DNA from 3 places in the Roseateles sp. T103 genome. Region 1 is predicted to be linked to each of the others. Evidence: predicted binding sites of a transcription regulator. Region 1 holds the regulator's gene; each other region holds the start of a gene.
The links. The regulator FNR, encoded in region 1, switches genes on or off when oxygen is low (the NO sensors DNR and NnrR bind a similar motif). The targets are predictions, from matches to a motif close to TTGATNNNNATCAA.
Positions count from the first base shown of each region.

Region 2: a site for FNR is predicted at 2,467-2,480, ahead of AC2EBS_RS06145 (phenylacetic acid degradation protein PaaY). Genes of this name have one in related genera too.
Region 3: a site for FNR is predicted at 1,514-1,527, ahead of AC2EBS_RS01780 (oxygen-binding di-iron domain-containing protein). Genes of this name have one in related genera too.

Region 1 is NZ_JBXVVS010000006.1:15,126-19,467, forward strand. Features, by position in the region: gene ccoG (cytochrome c oxidase accessory protein CcoG) at 1-1,328, shown strand, start outside; gene AC2EBS_RS16180 (hypothetical protein) at 1,371-1,613, shown strand; gene AC2EBS_RS16185 (hypothetical protein) at 1,622-1,903, shown strand; gene fnr (fumarate/nitrate reduction transcriptional regulator Fnr) at 2,000-2,740, opposite strand; gene hemN (oxygen-independent coproporphyrinogen III oxidase) at 2,926-4,335, shown strand; gene AC2EBS_RS16200 (sulfite exporter TauE/SafE family protein) at 4,338-4,342, shown strand, end outside.
Region 2 is NZ_JBXVVS010000001.1:1,389,125-1,393,466, forward strand. Features, by position in the region: gene paaK (phenylacetate--CoA ligase PaaK) at 1-1,097, opposite strand, end outside; gene paaI (hydroxyphenylacetyl-CoA thioesterase PaaI) at 1,101-1,547, opposite strand; gene AC2EBS_RS06140 (enoyl-CoA hydratase-related protein) at 1,549-2,361, opposite strand; gene AC2EBS_RS06145 (phenylacetic acid degradation protein PaaY) at 2,532-3,143, shown strand; gene moaA (GTP 3',8-cyclase MoaA) at 3,233-4,342, shown strand, end outside.
Region 3 is NZ_JBXVVS010000001.1:411,362-415,703, forward strand. Features, by position in the region: gene AC2EBS_RS01765 (aminoacyl-tRNA deacylase) at 1-350, shown strand, start outside; gene plsY (glycerol-3-phosphate 1-O-acyltransferase PlsY) at 357-1,094, shown strand; gene AC2EBS_RS01775 (RidA family protein) at 1,091-1,450, shown strand; gene AC2EBS_RS01780 (oxygen-binding di-iron domain-containing protein) at 1,588-2,373, shown strand; gene AC2EBS_RS01785 (glutaredoxin family protein) at 2,408-2,776, shown strand; gene AC2EBS_RS01790 (Bug family tripartite tricarboxylate transporter substrate binding protein) at 2,800-3,777, opposite strand; gene AC2EBS_RS01795 (Bug family tripartite tricarboxylate transporter substrate binding protein) at 3,804-4,342, opposite strand, start outside.

The DNA.
Region 1 (4,342 bases):
GGCGCTGGGCTCTGGTCTGGATCACGCAGCTGCTGTTCTACTGCCTGCCCTGGTTCGACTGGGGCAGCCGTCAGATCGTGCTCTTCGATCTGGCAGCGCGCCGTTTCTACATCTTCGGTCTGGTCCTGTATCCGCAGGACTTCATCTATCTCACGGCGCTGCTGCTGATTTCGGCCTACGCGCTGTTCCTCTTCACTGCCGTGGCCGGCCGCCTGTGGTGCGGCTATGCTTGCCCGCAGACGGTCTACACCGAGATCTTCATGTGGGTGGAGCGCAAGTTCGAAGGCGATCGCACCGCACGAATGAAGCTGGATGCGTCGCCGTGGAACGGCGAGAAGCTGCTGCGCAAGGGCGGCAAGCAACTGGCCTGGGTGGCTATCGCCTTGTGGACCGGCTTCACGTTCGTTGGCTACTTCACGCCAATCAAGACGCTGGCAGTCGAGGTGGCCGGCCTTGGACTCGGGCCCTGGGAGATGTTCTGGATCCTGTTCTACGGCTTCGCCACCTATGGCTTTGCCGGCCATATGCGCGAACAGGTCTGCAAGTACATGTGTCCCTATGCGCGCTTTCAGAGCGCGATGTTCGACAAGGACACACTGATCATCAGCTACGACGCCGAGCGCGGCGAGCCGCGCGGCTCGCGTAGCAAGAAAGCCGATCCCAAGGAACTCGGGCTCGGCTCCTGCATCGACTGTAATTTGTGCGTGCATGTCTGTCCGACCGGCATCGACATCCGCAAGGGCCTGCAGTACGAGTGCATTGGCTGTGCCGCCTGCGTCGATGTATGCGACAGCGTGATGGACAAGATGGGCTATGCCCGCGGACTGGTGCGCTACGACACCCAGAACGGGCTGTCGCAGCACCTCACTCGCAGCCAGGTGCTGCGCCGGATGTTCCGGCCGCGTGTTCTGATCTACACGTCCATACTGGTGGCCATCTGCGTGGCCGTGCTGACCAGTCTGTATCTGCGTACGCCGTTCAAGGTCGATGTGGTGCGCGATCGAGCGTCATTGGCGCGACTGGTCGAGGACGGCTACGTCGAGAATGTCTACCGGCTTCAGGTGATGAATGCGACCGAAGCTGGCCATCATTTCCGCATCACGGCCAGTGGCTTGCCTGGGCTGGTGACGAGCCGCCCGATCGAGCTGGATGTCGCGCCTGCCGAGGCCCGTTGGGTGTCGGTGGCTCTGCGCCTGCCGCCGGAGAGTGCTGCGCGTGCCGGTAGCGGCGCACATGAGATCCGCTTCCAGATCGAGCGGCGCGACCGGCCTGGTGTGGAGCCCGAGTACCGCATTGAAGAGAAGTCCACCTTTGTGGTGCCGCGCTGAACGAGCGCCCCGCACCCCAAGCTGACCGACAAGGAGATCGCGATGAGTGAGGCAGAGAAGAGCATGCAGCCCAAGCCCTGGTGGAACGAGCGCACCATGTGGCTGGTCGTCGGCGGTCCGCTCACCGTGGTGGTGGCGGGCTTTGTCACGCTGTTCATTGCGCTGCGCTACCCCGATCCTGTGCTCGACACCACGAGCCAGGCGGGCACGGCGGAAAAGGCCGGACCGGTGTCGATGCAACCGGCCGTCAAGGCCAGGAATCACGCCGCCACGGGTGGCCAGTGAGTGGCGCCATGCGGGAGGACCTCAGCGAAGTCCAGCCCCCGCCCAGTCCTCGCCGGCGGTTGCTGATGGTGGTGTTGTGGCCGTCGTTCATGATGGCCGGCGTGCTGGAGTTGCTGGTCTTCGCTCTCGTTGATCCCAGCGAGCTCGCGCACCTGGACAGACTGCAGCCGCTGCCCAACTCGGCGGTCTACACCGTCGCGTTTGTGCTGTTCTGGGCAATCGTGTCGCTTGGCGCAGGCATCTCGGTCTTGCTGGCTACATCGCCACCGGACGAAAAAGCGGGGGAGTGAGCGGGCGATCGAACGGCCTCCAAAGGCGGCAGTTCGCCGCCTCAGCTGTGCCCGCTGCAGCGGCGCAGGGGCTCGGGCCCAGCGCCCGGTGTCGAATCAGCAGGCGCTGCCGCTGTAGTTGACCAAGCGCTCGAGACCGGCCTGATCGACGATGGTGATCTGGCGCTGCTTGACTTCGAGCAGCCCCTCATCCTGGAAGCGCGAAAAGGTGCGGCTGACCGTCTCCAACTTCAGGCCGAGATAGCTGCCGATCTCCTCGCGCGTCATGCGCAGCACCAGGCTGGATGCGGAAAAGCCCCGCGCCTGAAGGCGCTGGGTGAGGTTGAGCAGGAAGGCGGCGAGTCGCTCCTCGGCTCGCATACTGCCCAGCAGCAGCATCACGCCATGGTCGCGCACGATCTCGCGGCTCATGATCTTGTGGAACTGATGCTGCAGGTCGGTGAACTCACGCGACAGGTTTTCCAGCTCGCTGAACGGGATCACGCAGACCTGCGAATCCTCCAGCGCGACGGCATCGCAAGAGTGTCGGTCGTTGCTGATGCCATCCAGACCGAGCAGCTCGCCAGCCATCTGGAAGCCCGTGACCTGATCACGCCCGTCTTCGGAAGAAACGCAGGTCTTGAAGAAGCCGGTTCGCACTGCATAGAGCGACTGGAAGGAGTCGCCGGCGCGGAACAGCGTGTCGCCCCGCGCCACGCTGCGGCGTGTCGCCACCAGGGCATCAAGTTGCTCCAGGTTGCTCTTGGACATGCCCACCGGCAGGCAAAGCTCGCGCAGATTGCAGCTCGAGCAGGCCACCTTGAAAGGCTCGATCTTGATGGGTGGAATCTGAGTCATGCTGCGCATTATGTTCTTGCCTCCACAAGGCGCCTGGTTGACCTCTGGTTCGGCGTTGGCTGCAGCTGTAGTCGGGCTAGTGAACATGATGCTCCTCAAAACGCAGAGCATTGTTGCCGTCCCTATGCGGGCCAAGCTTGACCAAGGTCAACGGGCGCTGGGCCGAGCTTGGCACAGTCTCGGCCATGGCTGCAAGTACTACAGAGATCCCCGCTGGCATCGATGAGGAGCTGTTGCGTCGCTTTGACGTCCCTGGTCCACGCTACACCTCCTACCCGACGGCCGATCGATTCGTTGAGGCCTTCACCGTCGAGCAGTACGAGCAGGCGCTGTCGCAGCGCGCCGGCGGCTCGCAGGTGGGCGGCGGCGCTCCGCTGTCTTTGTACGTGCACATCCCTTTCTGCGAATCGGTGTGCTACTACTGCGCGTGCAACAAGGTCATCACCAAGCATCATGAGCGTGCTGCCGAGTATCTGCAGGCGCTGAGCACCGAGATGACGCTCACCCGAGCGCGCCTGGGCCGGCAGGAAACGGTGTCGCAGCTCCATCTGGGGGGGGGGTCGCCTACCTTCCTCAGCGATGCTGAACTGGCGGGCTTGATGCACGAGATCCATGGTCACTTCAGGCTGGCACCAGGAGCCGAGGTCTCGATCGAAGTCGATCCGCGCACGGTCAGCCATGCTCGACTGGCACATTTGCGCAGCCTGGGCTTCAATCGGCTCAGCTTCGGAGTGCAGGACTTCGATGCCGACGTTCAGAAGGCGGTCCACCGGGTGCAGAGCTTCGACAGCGTCGCGACTTTGATGCAGGAGGCGCGTGCACTCGGCTTCGAGTCCACCAACGTCGACCTCATCTATGGTCTGCCGCAGCAGACGCCGGACTCCTTCGCGCGCACGATCGCGCAGGTCGCTGGCCTCAGGCCGGATCGGATCGCGCTGTATGGGTATGCGCATTTGCCGCAACGCTTCAAGCCGCAACGGCGCATCGATGCCAGCAAGCTACCCGTGGCCGCTGACAAGCTACACATGCTCTCAGCAGCGATCAGCGGCTTTCTGGGGCATGGCTACAGCTACATCGGAATGGATCACTTTGCCTTGCCCAACGATCCGCTTGCTGTTGCCAAGCGGCAAGGCCGCCTGCATCGGAATTTTCAAGGCTACAGCACCCAGCCTGACTGCGATCTGATCGGGCTGGGGGTGTCGTCCATCGGCCGCGTCGGCGCCACTTACAGCCAGAATGCCAAGACCCTGCCCGAGTACTACGACGCGCTGCGCCAGGGGCAGTTGCCCATTCAACGCGGCTTGGCGCTCAATCGCGATGACCTGCTGCGTCGCGCGGTGATCATGGCCTTGATGTGCCAGGGGCGGGTCGAGTTCGAGTCGATCGAACTGGCGCACTTGATCAAGGTGCGGGACTACTTTCACAAGGAGTTGGAGCAACTGCGCCAGTTGGAAGAGGCCGGCTTGGTGGAGTTGCTGCCCGCCTCGATCGAAGTGACAGCCAAGGGCTGGTTCTTCGTGCGTGCCGTGGCCATGGTGTTTGACCGTTATCTGCAGGCGGATCGCACGCGGGAGAAGTTTTCCCGCATCATTTGACAATGGA
Region 2 (4,342 bases), on a different contig from region 1:
CTGACGACGATCTGGTACTGGCCGGACAGCGCCGGTTCCTGCAGCACCAGCTCCTCGATCTGCGTGGGGAACATATTGACGCCGCGGATGATCAGCATGTCGTCGCTGCGGCCGACGATCTTGCCCATGCGGCGCATGCTGCGCGAGGTCGGCGGCAGCAGGCGCGTCAGGTCGCGGGTGCGGTAGCGGATCACCGGCAGCGCTTCCTTGCTCAGCGAGGTGAAGACCAGCTCGCCCTCCTCGCCATCGGGCAGCACCTCGCCGGTCTCGGGGTCGATGATCTCGGGGTAGAAATGGTCTTCCCAGATCGTCGGGCCGTCCTTGGACTCGATGCACTCGTTGGCCACGCCCGGGCCCATCACTTCCGAGAGGCCGTAGATGTCCACCGCATCGATCGCCGCCTTGTGTTCGATCTCACGACGCATCGCCTCGGTCCAGGGCTCGGCGCCGAAGATGCCGACCTTCAGCGAGCTGTCGCGTGCGTCCAGGCCCTGGCGAGCGAACTCCTCGATGATCACCTGCATATAGCTGGGCGTGACCATGATGATGTCGGGCTTGAAGTCCTGGATCAGCTGCACCTGTTTCTCGGTCTGGCCGCCGGACATCGGGATCACGGTGCAGCCCAGGCGCTCGGCGCCATAGTGCGCACCGAGGCCGCCGGTGAAGAGACCGTAGCCGTAGGCGATATGGATGATGTCGCCAGGGCGGCCGCCCGAGGCGCGGATCGAGCGCGCCACCAGGTTCGCCCAGGTGTCGATGTCCTTGGCCGTGTAGCCCACCACCGTCGGCTTGCCGGTCGTGCCCGAGGAGGCATGGATGCGCGAGACCTGCTCGCGCGGCACCGCGAAGAGACCGAAGGGATAGTTGTCGCGCAGGTCCTTCTTGGTCATGAAGGGGAACTTCGCGAGGTCCGACAGCTGCTTCATGTCGCTGGGATGCACGCCCTTGGCGTCGAACGCGGCCTTGTAGTGCGGCACGTTGTCGTAGGCGTGCTGCAGCGTCCACTTCAAGCGCTGCAACTGCAGCGCCTGCAACTCGTCGCGGCTGGCCTTCTCGATCGGCTCCAGGTCGCCGGGCGCGGGTGTCTTGACGGTCATTCCTTAAGTCTCCTGATTGGCCAGTTCCGGCACGACGTAGCGGCCCTTGAGCCGGTAGGACTTGCCGCGGAACACGGCGACCAGCTCATTGCGCTGGTTCTTGATCGTGATGTCGTAGACGCCGGTACGGCCGGCAAGCGAGACCTCGCGGCCCTCGGCGGTGAGCACGTCGCCCAGCCGGGCGGGTGCCACGATGTCGATGCCGAAGCCCTGGGCCACGGTCATGTGGTTGTGCGAATTGCAGGCGAAGGCGAAGGTCGAATCGGCCAGCGTGGTGATGAAGCCGCCATGGCAGATGTCGAAGCCGTTGAGCATGTCCTCGCGCACCGTCATGCGGATGGTCGCGCTGCCGGGGCCGATGGCGGTGATCTCCATGCCCAGACCCTTGGAGGCGCGGTCATTGGCGAACATGCCGTCGCGTACGGCCTCGGCGATTTGCTGGGGAGTCATCTCAGCGGTCCTTGAACTGCGGCGTGCGCTTCTCGAAGAAGGCCTGCGCGCCTTCGCGGTAGTCGTCGGCATAGCCCAGCTGGCTCTGCACGCGGGACTCGAGCTTGAGCGCCTCGTCGAAGCGCAGGTCCATCGCCTCGTCGATCAGGCGGCGCGTCTCGGCCAGCGCCCGGGTCGGCAGCGCCGCCAGCTTGACCGCGGTGGCATGCGCAGTGGCCATCAGCTCGGCGTCGGGCACACAGCGCGCGATCAGGCCCAGCTGCGCGGCCTCCGCCGCCGGCAGCTTTTCTCCCAGCATCGCCAACTGCAACGCCTTGGCGCGCCCGACCAGGCGCGACAGCAGCCAGGTGCCGCCGCAGTCCGGAATCAGGCCGATCTTCGAGAAGGCCTGGATGAAGCTGGCCGACTCGGCCGCGATCACGATGTCGCAGGCCAGCGCCACGCTGGCACCGGCGCCCGCGGCCACGCCGTTGACCGCGCAGACCACCGGCACCGGCATGGCACGCAGCTGCAGCGCCATCGGGATGTAGTACTGGTCCAGCAGGTGGCCGATGTCCTTGGGCTGGGCGTTCTCGCCGAACTCCGGGCTGATCATCGGGTCGCTGAGGTCCTGGCCGGCGCAGAAGCCGCGGCCGCTGCCGGTGATCAGCACCGCACGCACGCTCTGGTCGCGCGCCGCCTCGGCCAGTGCCTCACGCAGCTGGGCCAGCAGTGCCGTGGTGAAGGCATTCAGCGCGGCCGGCCGGTTCAGCGTGAGGAAGCGCACCGCGCCTTCCTGCGAGACGAGCAAAGGCGCTTCGTTGGGTTGCGACATGGGCGACTGTCTCCTCGAAATCGAGCGTTGTTCGAACGGCTGGAAATATTCTTGACCGACCGGTCGGTAGATCGTAAGTTCACGCTTGACTTGGCGCAAGCCACTCTGAGTCACATCAAGATCAGGGAAATCCCCTAATCGATCTGGAACCCAAGAACGGAGACCACCCCATGCCCTGCTATGCGATCGACGGCGTCATTCCCGTGGTGCACCCCAGCGCCTATGTCCACCCCACTGCCGTGCTGATCGGCGACGTCATCGTCGGCCCCGGCGCCTACATCGGCCCCTGCGCCTCGCTGCGCGGCGACTTCGGCCGCATCGTGCTGCAGGAGGGCGTCAACGTGCAGGACACCTGCGTGATCCATGGCTTCCCGGCGTCCGAGACCGTCGTCGAGACCAACGGCCATATCGGCCACGGCGCGGTGCTGCACGGCTGCGTGGTGCGCCACGACGCGCTGGTGGGCATGAACGCCGTGGTGATGGACGAGGCCGAGGTCGGCGCCTACACCATCGTCGCCGCCAGCGCCTTTGTGCGCGCGGGCCTCAAGTTGCCGGAGAAGTCGCTGGTGGCGGGCGTGCCAGCAAAGGTGATGCGCGAACTCAGCGAGGACGAGATGCGCTGGAAGCTCGAGGGGACGCGAACCTACCAGGAACTCAGCCGCCGCTGCCGCGCCAGCATGGTCGAAATCCAGCCACTGGCGCAGATCGAGCCCGACCGCCCCACTCTGCAGACCGCCAAGGATGGCCAGGTCAAGCCACTGGTGGCAACGCGACGTGGTTGAGGATGGGCAGATGACTTAGCGCAAGTCCCTGTCTGTGCGATACGCCTAGCGCGCAGCAGGTGACAAGCAGGCAGGCACAATCAAGCGCCATGACAGACCGCGTCATTCCGCTGATTGCCGACCGCACGCCATCGCGCCCGCAGGGGCTGCCGGTGGCCGTGCCGGAACGGGGGCTGGACGCCACGGGCCTGCTGTCCGATGCGCTGGGCCGGCCGCTGCGCGACCTGCGCATCTCGGTCACCGACCGCTGCAACTTCCGTTGCAGCTACTGCATGCCCAAGGAGGTCTTCGACCACTACCACCAGTTCCTGCCGCATGCCGATCTGCTGAGCTTCGAAGAGATCACGCGGCTGGCACGCATCTTCGCCGCCCATGGCGTGCGCAAGCTGCGCCTGACTGGCGGCGAGCCGCTGCTGCGCAAGCATCTGGAGCGGCTCATCGAGATGCTGGCCGAGTTGCGCACGCCCGAGGGCGAGCCGCTGGACCTGACGCTGACCACCAACGGCTCCTTGCTCGCGAAGAAGGCCCGCGCGCTGAAGGATGCTGGCCTGCAGCGCATCACCGTCAGCCTGGACGGACTGGACGACGAGGTCTTCCAGCGCATGAACGACGTCGGCTTCCCGGTGGCCGAGGTGCTCCGCGGCATCGAGACCGCGCAGGCCGTCGGCCTGGGGCCGGTGAAGGTCAACATGGTCGTCAAGCGCGGCGTCAACGTGGACCAGATCCTGCCGATGGCGCGCTATTTCCGCGACCACTACCGCGGCGCCATCGTGCTTCGCTTCATCGAGTACATGGACGTGGGCGCCACCAATGGCTGGCGCATGAACGAGGTGCTGCCCTCCAGCGAGGTGCTGCAGTTGCTGCGCAGCGAGTTCGGCCTGCATGCGCTGGACCCGACCGCGCCAGGCGAGACGGCCGAGCGCTGGGCCTACGACGACGGCCGTGGCGAGATCGGCCTGATCTCCAGCGTCACACAGGCCTTCTGCGGCGACTGCAACCGCGCCCGCCTGTCCACCGAAGGCAAGCTCTACACCTGCCTGTTCGCCCACCAGGGCCACGACCTGCGCAGCCTGCTGCGCCCCGGCGACGGCCGCAGCGTCAGCGATGAGCAGATCGGCGCGGCGCTGGCTGGCATCTGGGGACGGCGCGACGACCGCTACTCGCAGCTGCGCAGCGCCGAAACCCCTGAGATGGCCAGC
Region 3 (4,342 bases), on a different contig from region 1:
TGATCGTGCTGATGCATGGCGACTGCCAGGTGAGCACCAAGGAGCTGGCGCGGCAGATCCCCTGCAAGAAGGTCGAGCCCTGCAAGCCCGAGGTGGCGCAGCGGCACAGCGGCTATCTGGTCGGCGGCACCAGCCCCTTCGGCACGCGCAAGGCCATGCCGGTGTATGTGGAGGCGAGCATCCTCGATCTGCAGCGCATCTGCATCAACGGCGGCCGGCGCGGCTATCTGGTCGGCATCGCGCCGTCGGTGCTGACCGAGCTGCTGCAGGCCAGGCCGGTGCATTGCGCGCTGGGCAGTAGTGGCGGCGGCAGCGCCGGCGGGGCGGCGGCCGAGGCCGGTGCAGAATAGTGCCCCATGCAAAACACCCCGCTTTTCCCAATGCTGGCTGCCGTGGCCGGCTATCTGATCGGCTCGCTGTCCTTCGCGGTCATCATCAGCAAGATGATGGGTCTGTCCGACCCGCGCAGTTATGGCTCGGGCAATCCCGGCGCCACCAATGTGCTGCGCTCGGGCAACAAGAAGGCCGCCATCCTCACGCTGGTGTTCGATGCGCTGAAGGGCTATCTGCCGGTGCTGGCCGTCGTGCTGTGGGGCGCGCCGCTGGGCCTGGGCGAGGGCACGGCGTCGCTGGTGGGTCTGGGCGCCTTCCTCGGCCATCTGTGGCCGGTGTTCTTCAAGTTCGAAGGCGGCAAGGGCGTGGCCACCGCGGCTGGCGTGCTGCTGGCGCTGAACCCGCTGCTCGGCGCCGCGACGCTGGCCACCTGGCTGATCGTCGCCTACTTCACGCGTTACTCTTCGCTGGCGGCCATCGTCGCGGCGGTGTTCGCACCCTTCTACCAGATGCTGATCTGGGGCGGCGGGCCGATCACGCTGGCGGCCGGCCTGATGGGCCTGCTGCTGATCTGGCGCCACGAGGCCAATATCCGCAAGCTGCTCGCCGGCACCGAGAGCAAGATCGGCCAGAAGTCCGGCGCCGCCGCCGGAGCGACGCCGCCCGCGGGCAGCAGCAAGAAGCATCCGCATGGCGTGGGCCCCAAGCAGCCCGGCCACTCGCACCACCATTCCAAACCCAAAGGCAAGAACAGCAAATGACGACCACCAGTTCCATCCAGCGCTTCGACGTCGGCGCACGCATGTCCGAGATGGCCGTGCACAACGGCACGGTCTATCTGGCTGGACAGATCGCCGAGGACGGCAGCCAGGACATCAAGGGCCAGACCCGCCAGGTGCTCGCCGCCATCGACACGCTGCTGGCCCGCGCCGGCAGTGACAAGAGCAAGATCCTGCGCGCGCAGATCTTCATCAAGGACCTGGCCGACTTCGCCGCGATGAACGAAGTCTGGGAAGCCTGGGTCGTGCCCGGCCACACGCCGCCGCGCGCCACCGTCAAGGCCGACCTGGCCAAGCCGGAGTGGAAGATCGAGATCGTCGTCACGGCGGCGGTCTGATCCTCTGAGCCCGCACACAGCAGCTGAAAGGCTGCTGTGGCTGGCTGGCCGAGCCGTCGAGGCTTGACTGGGCTCAAGCCCGCGTCAGCGCCGGCCTCCTAGACTGCCCGCTCACTCACAGGGAGCGGGAGTTGCCCATGTCGATCGAGCTGTTCCGTCAGGGACACCATCTGTGCCTGATGTTCAGCGACCTGCACGACGCCGAGGGCGGCGAGGCGGTGCAGAGCAACCAGTTCCTCATCGTGCACGGCGGCTCGGGGGCCATCCTCGATCCGGGCGGCAACCTGGCCTACAACGAGCTATACCTGGGCCTGAGCCAGCATCTGGCGCCGCACAAGCTCGCGGCCATCCTGGCCTCGCATGCGGACCCGGACATCATCGCCTCGCTGGACCGCTGGATGACCACCACCAGCGACGCCAAGGTCTACATCTCCAGAGTCTGGGAACGCTTCGTTCCGCACTTCTGCAAGCCCGGCAAGACCGTGGGCCGCATCGTCGGCTTGCCCGATGCCGGCGCGCGCCTGCGCCTGGGCGAGGGCGGCGACGCCTTCGAGCTCTGGGCGCTGCCGGCGCACTTCATGCACGCCGAAGGCAATTTCCAGTTCTACGACCCGGTGTCGAAGATCCTCTTCTCTGGCGACCTCGGCGCCTCGCTGGGCGTGGGCCTGGACCCGGCCAGGCCGGTGACGTGGCTGCGCGAGCACCTGCCGCGCATGGAAGCCTTCCATCGCCGCTACATGGTCAGCAACAAGGTGCTGCGCCTGTGGGCGGCGATGGTGCGCGAGCTGGACATCGCGATGATCGTGCCGCAGCACGGCGCGCCGATGGCCGGCGAGGCGGTGAAGGAATTCATAGCCTGGGTCGAGGGCCTGGCCTGCGGCATCGACCTGATGGGGCCGACGGACTATCGCGTACCTGCCTGAGCCGCCCGGCGCGGCTGGCTAAGATGGCGCCGCCATGAAGCCATCGCTGCTCGCTCGCAAGGATCTCTGGGTGCTGCTCGCCCTGGTGGCGGGCTTCTATGCGCTGACGAAATGGGCCGGCGGTCGCCAGGCCGAGGATCAGGCCGAGCAGCTGCGCGCGCTGGCGCGGCCCGGCGACATCCTGATGATCTCGTCGGAGACCTGCGTGTTCTGCAAGCGCGCCCATGCCTGGCTGACCGAGCAGCAGGTGCCCTTCCGCGAATGCCTGGTCGAGCGCGACGGGGCCTGCATGGCCGAGTACCAGGCGCGCGGCGCCGGCGGCACGCCGACCTTCGTCGTGCGCAACCACACCGTGCTGGGCTTCGACCGCCCGCGCATCGTCGAGATCCTGCGCGGGCGCTGAAGCGATTGCTTAGCGAAGGCGGCTCACTCGAGCTCGATCTTCGCGCGGCGGATCACCTCGCCCCAGCGCTTGATCTCGCTGGCCAGCAGCGCCTGCGCTTCGGCCGGCGTGCTGGCCTGGTAGCGCATGCCGGCCTTCTCCAGCTTGGCCTGCACGGCCCGCGAGGCCAGCGCCTCGCGGATCGCGCGGTTCAGCCGCTCGACGACCGGGCCGGGCGTGCCGGCCGGCACCGCGATGGCGTTCCATGACGCGACCTTGTAGTTGGCCACGCCGGCCTGCTGCGCGGTGGGCACATCGGGCAGCGCGGCATTGCGGCGCTCGGCGCTGACCGCCAGCGCGCGCACCGTGCCGGCGCTGGTCTGGCCCAGCATCGGGCCGACGATCTCGGTGGCCATGTCGACTTCGCCGGCGATCAGCGCGGTCAGCAGCGCGGGCGAGTTCTTGTAGGGCACGACCAGCAGGTCCACGCCGGCCTCGGTCTCGAAGAGCTTGGCGGCCAGATGCTGCGTGCTGCCCACTGCGATCGTGCCTATGGTCAGCTTGCCCGGATTGGCCTTGGCCGCATCGAGCAACTGCTTCAGGTTCGCGTAGCGCGACTTGGCCGAGGTGAACACGCCGAGGTCGAAGAAGCCCAGCGTCGATACCGGCTGCAGGTCCTTGAGCGTGTCGTAGGGCAGCTTCTTGAACAGGTTCACGCTGACCGCATTGCCGTTGCTGAGCAGCAGCAGCGTGTGGCCGTCGGGCTTGGCGCTGGCCACCGCCTGCGTGGCGACGATGCTGCCGGCGCTGGGCTTGTTCTCCACCACCACCGGCTGGCCCAGGGTCTTGGCCATAGACTCGGCCACCGCGCGCGCGGTGACGTCGGCGATGCCGCCAGGTCCGAAGGGCACGACCAGCGAGATCGCGCGCTCGGGATAGGTGGGCTGCGCCTGCAGTCCAGTGGTGCCGAGGGACAGCAGGGCGAGGGTGGCCAGGGTGCGGCACAGGTGGCGCATCAGCATCAATGAAGCTCCTTGTCGGGGTGCACTCAGTCCGGCCGGACCTTGCCGGCTCGCACGACTTCGGCCCAGCGCGGGATCTCGCGCGCGATCAGTTCGCCGAAGGCCTTGGGCGTGGTCGGCATCGGGATCGCGCCTTCGGCGGCCAGCTGCTGCGCCACGCTGGGGTCCTGCAGCGCCGCATTGATCGCGGCATTCAGCCGCGCGACCACCGCCGGCGGCGTGCCGGCCGGCGCGACGAAGCCGTACCACTGGTCGGCCTCGAAGCCGGGGTAGCCGCTCTCCGCCACGGTGGGCACCTGCGGCAGCGCCGGGATGCGCTGCGCACTGGAGACCGCCAGCGCGCGCAGCCGTCCCGAGCGGATATGCGGCAGCACCGCCGGCGCGCCGGTGAAGGTGGCGTCCACCTGCCCGCCGAGCAGGTCGTTCACCGAGGGGGCGGTGCCGCGGTAGGGGATGTGCAGCATGAAGCTTTGCGTGCGCAGCTTCAGGTACTCGAAGCTGATGTGCGCGGCGCTGCCATTGCCGCCCGACGAATAGCTCAAGGTGCCGGGCTTGGCGCGCGCCT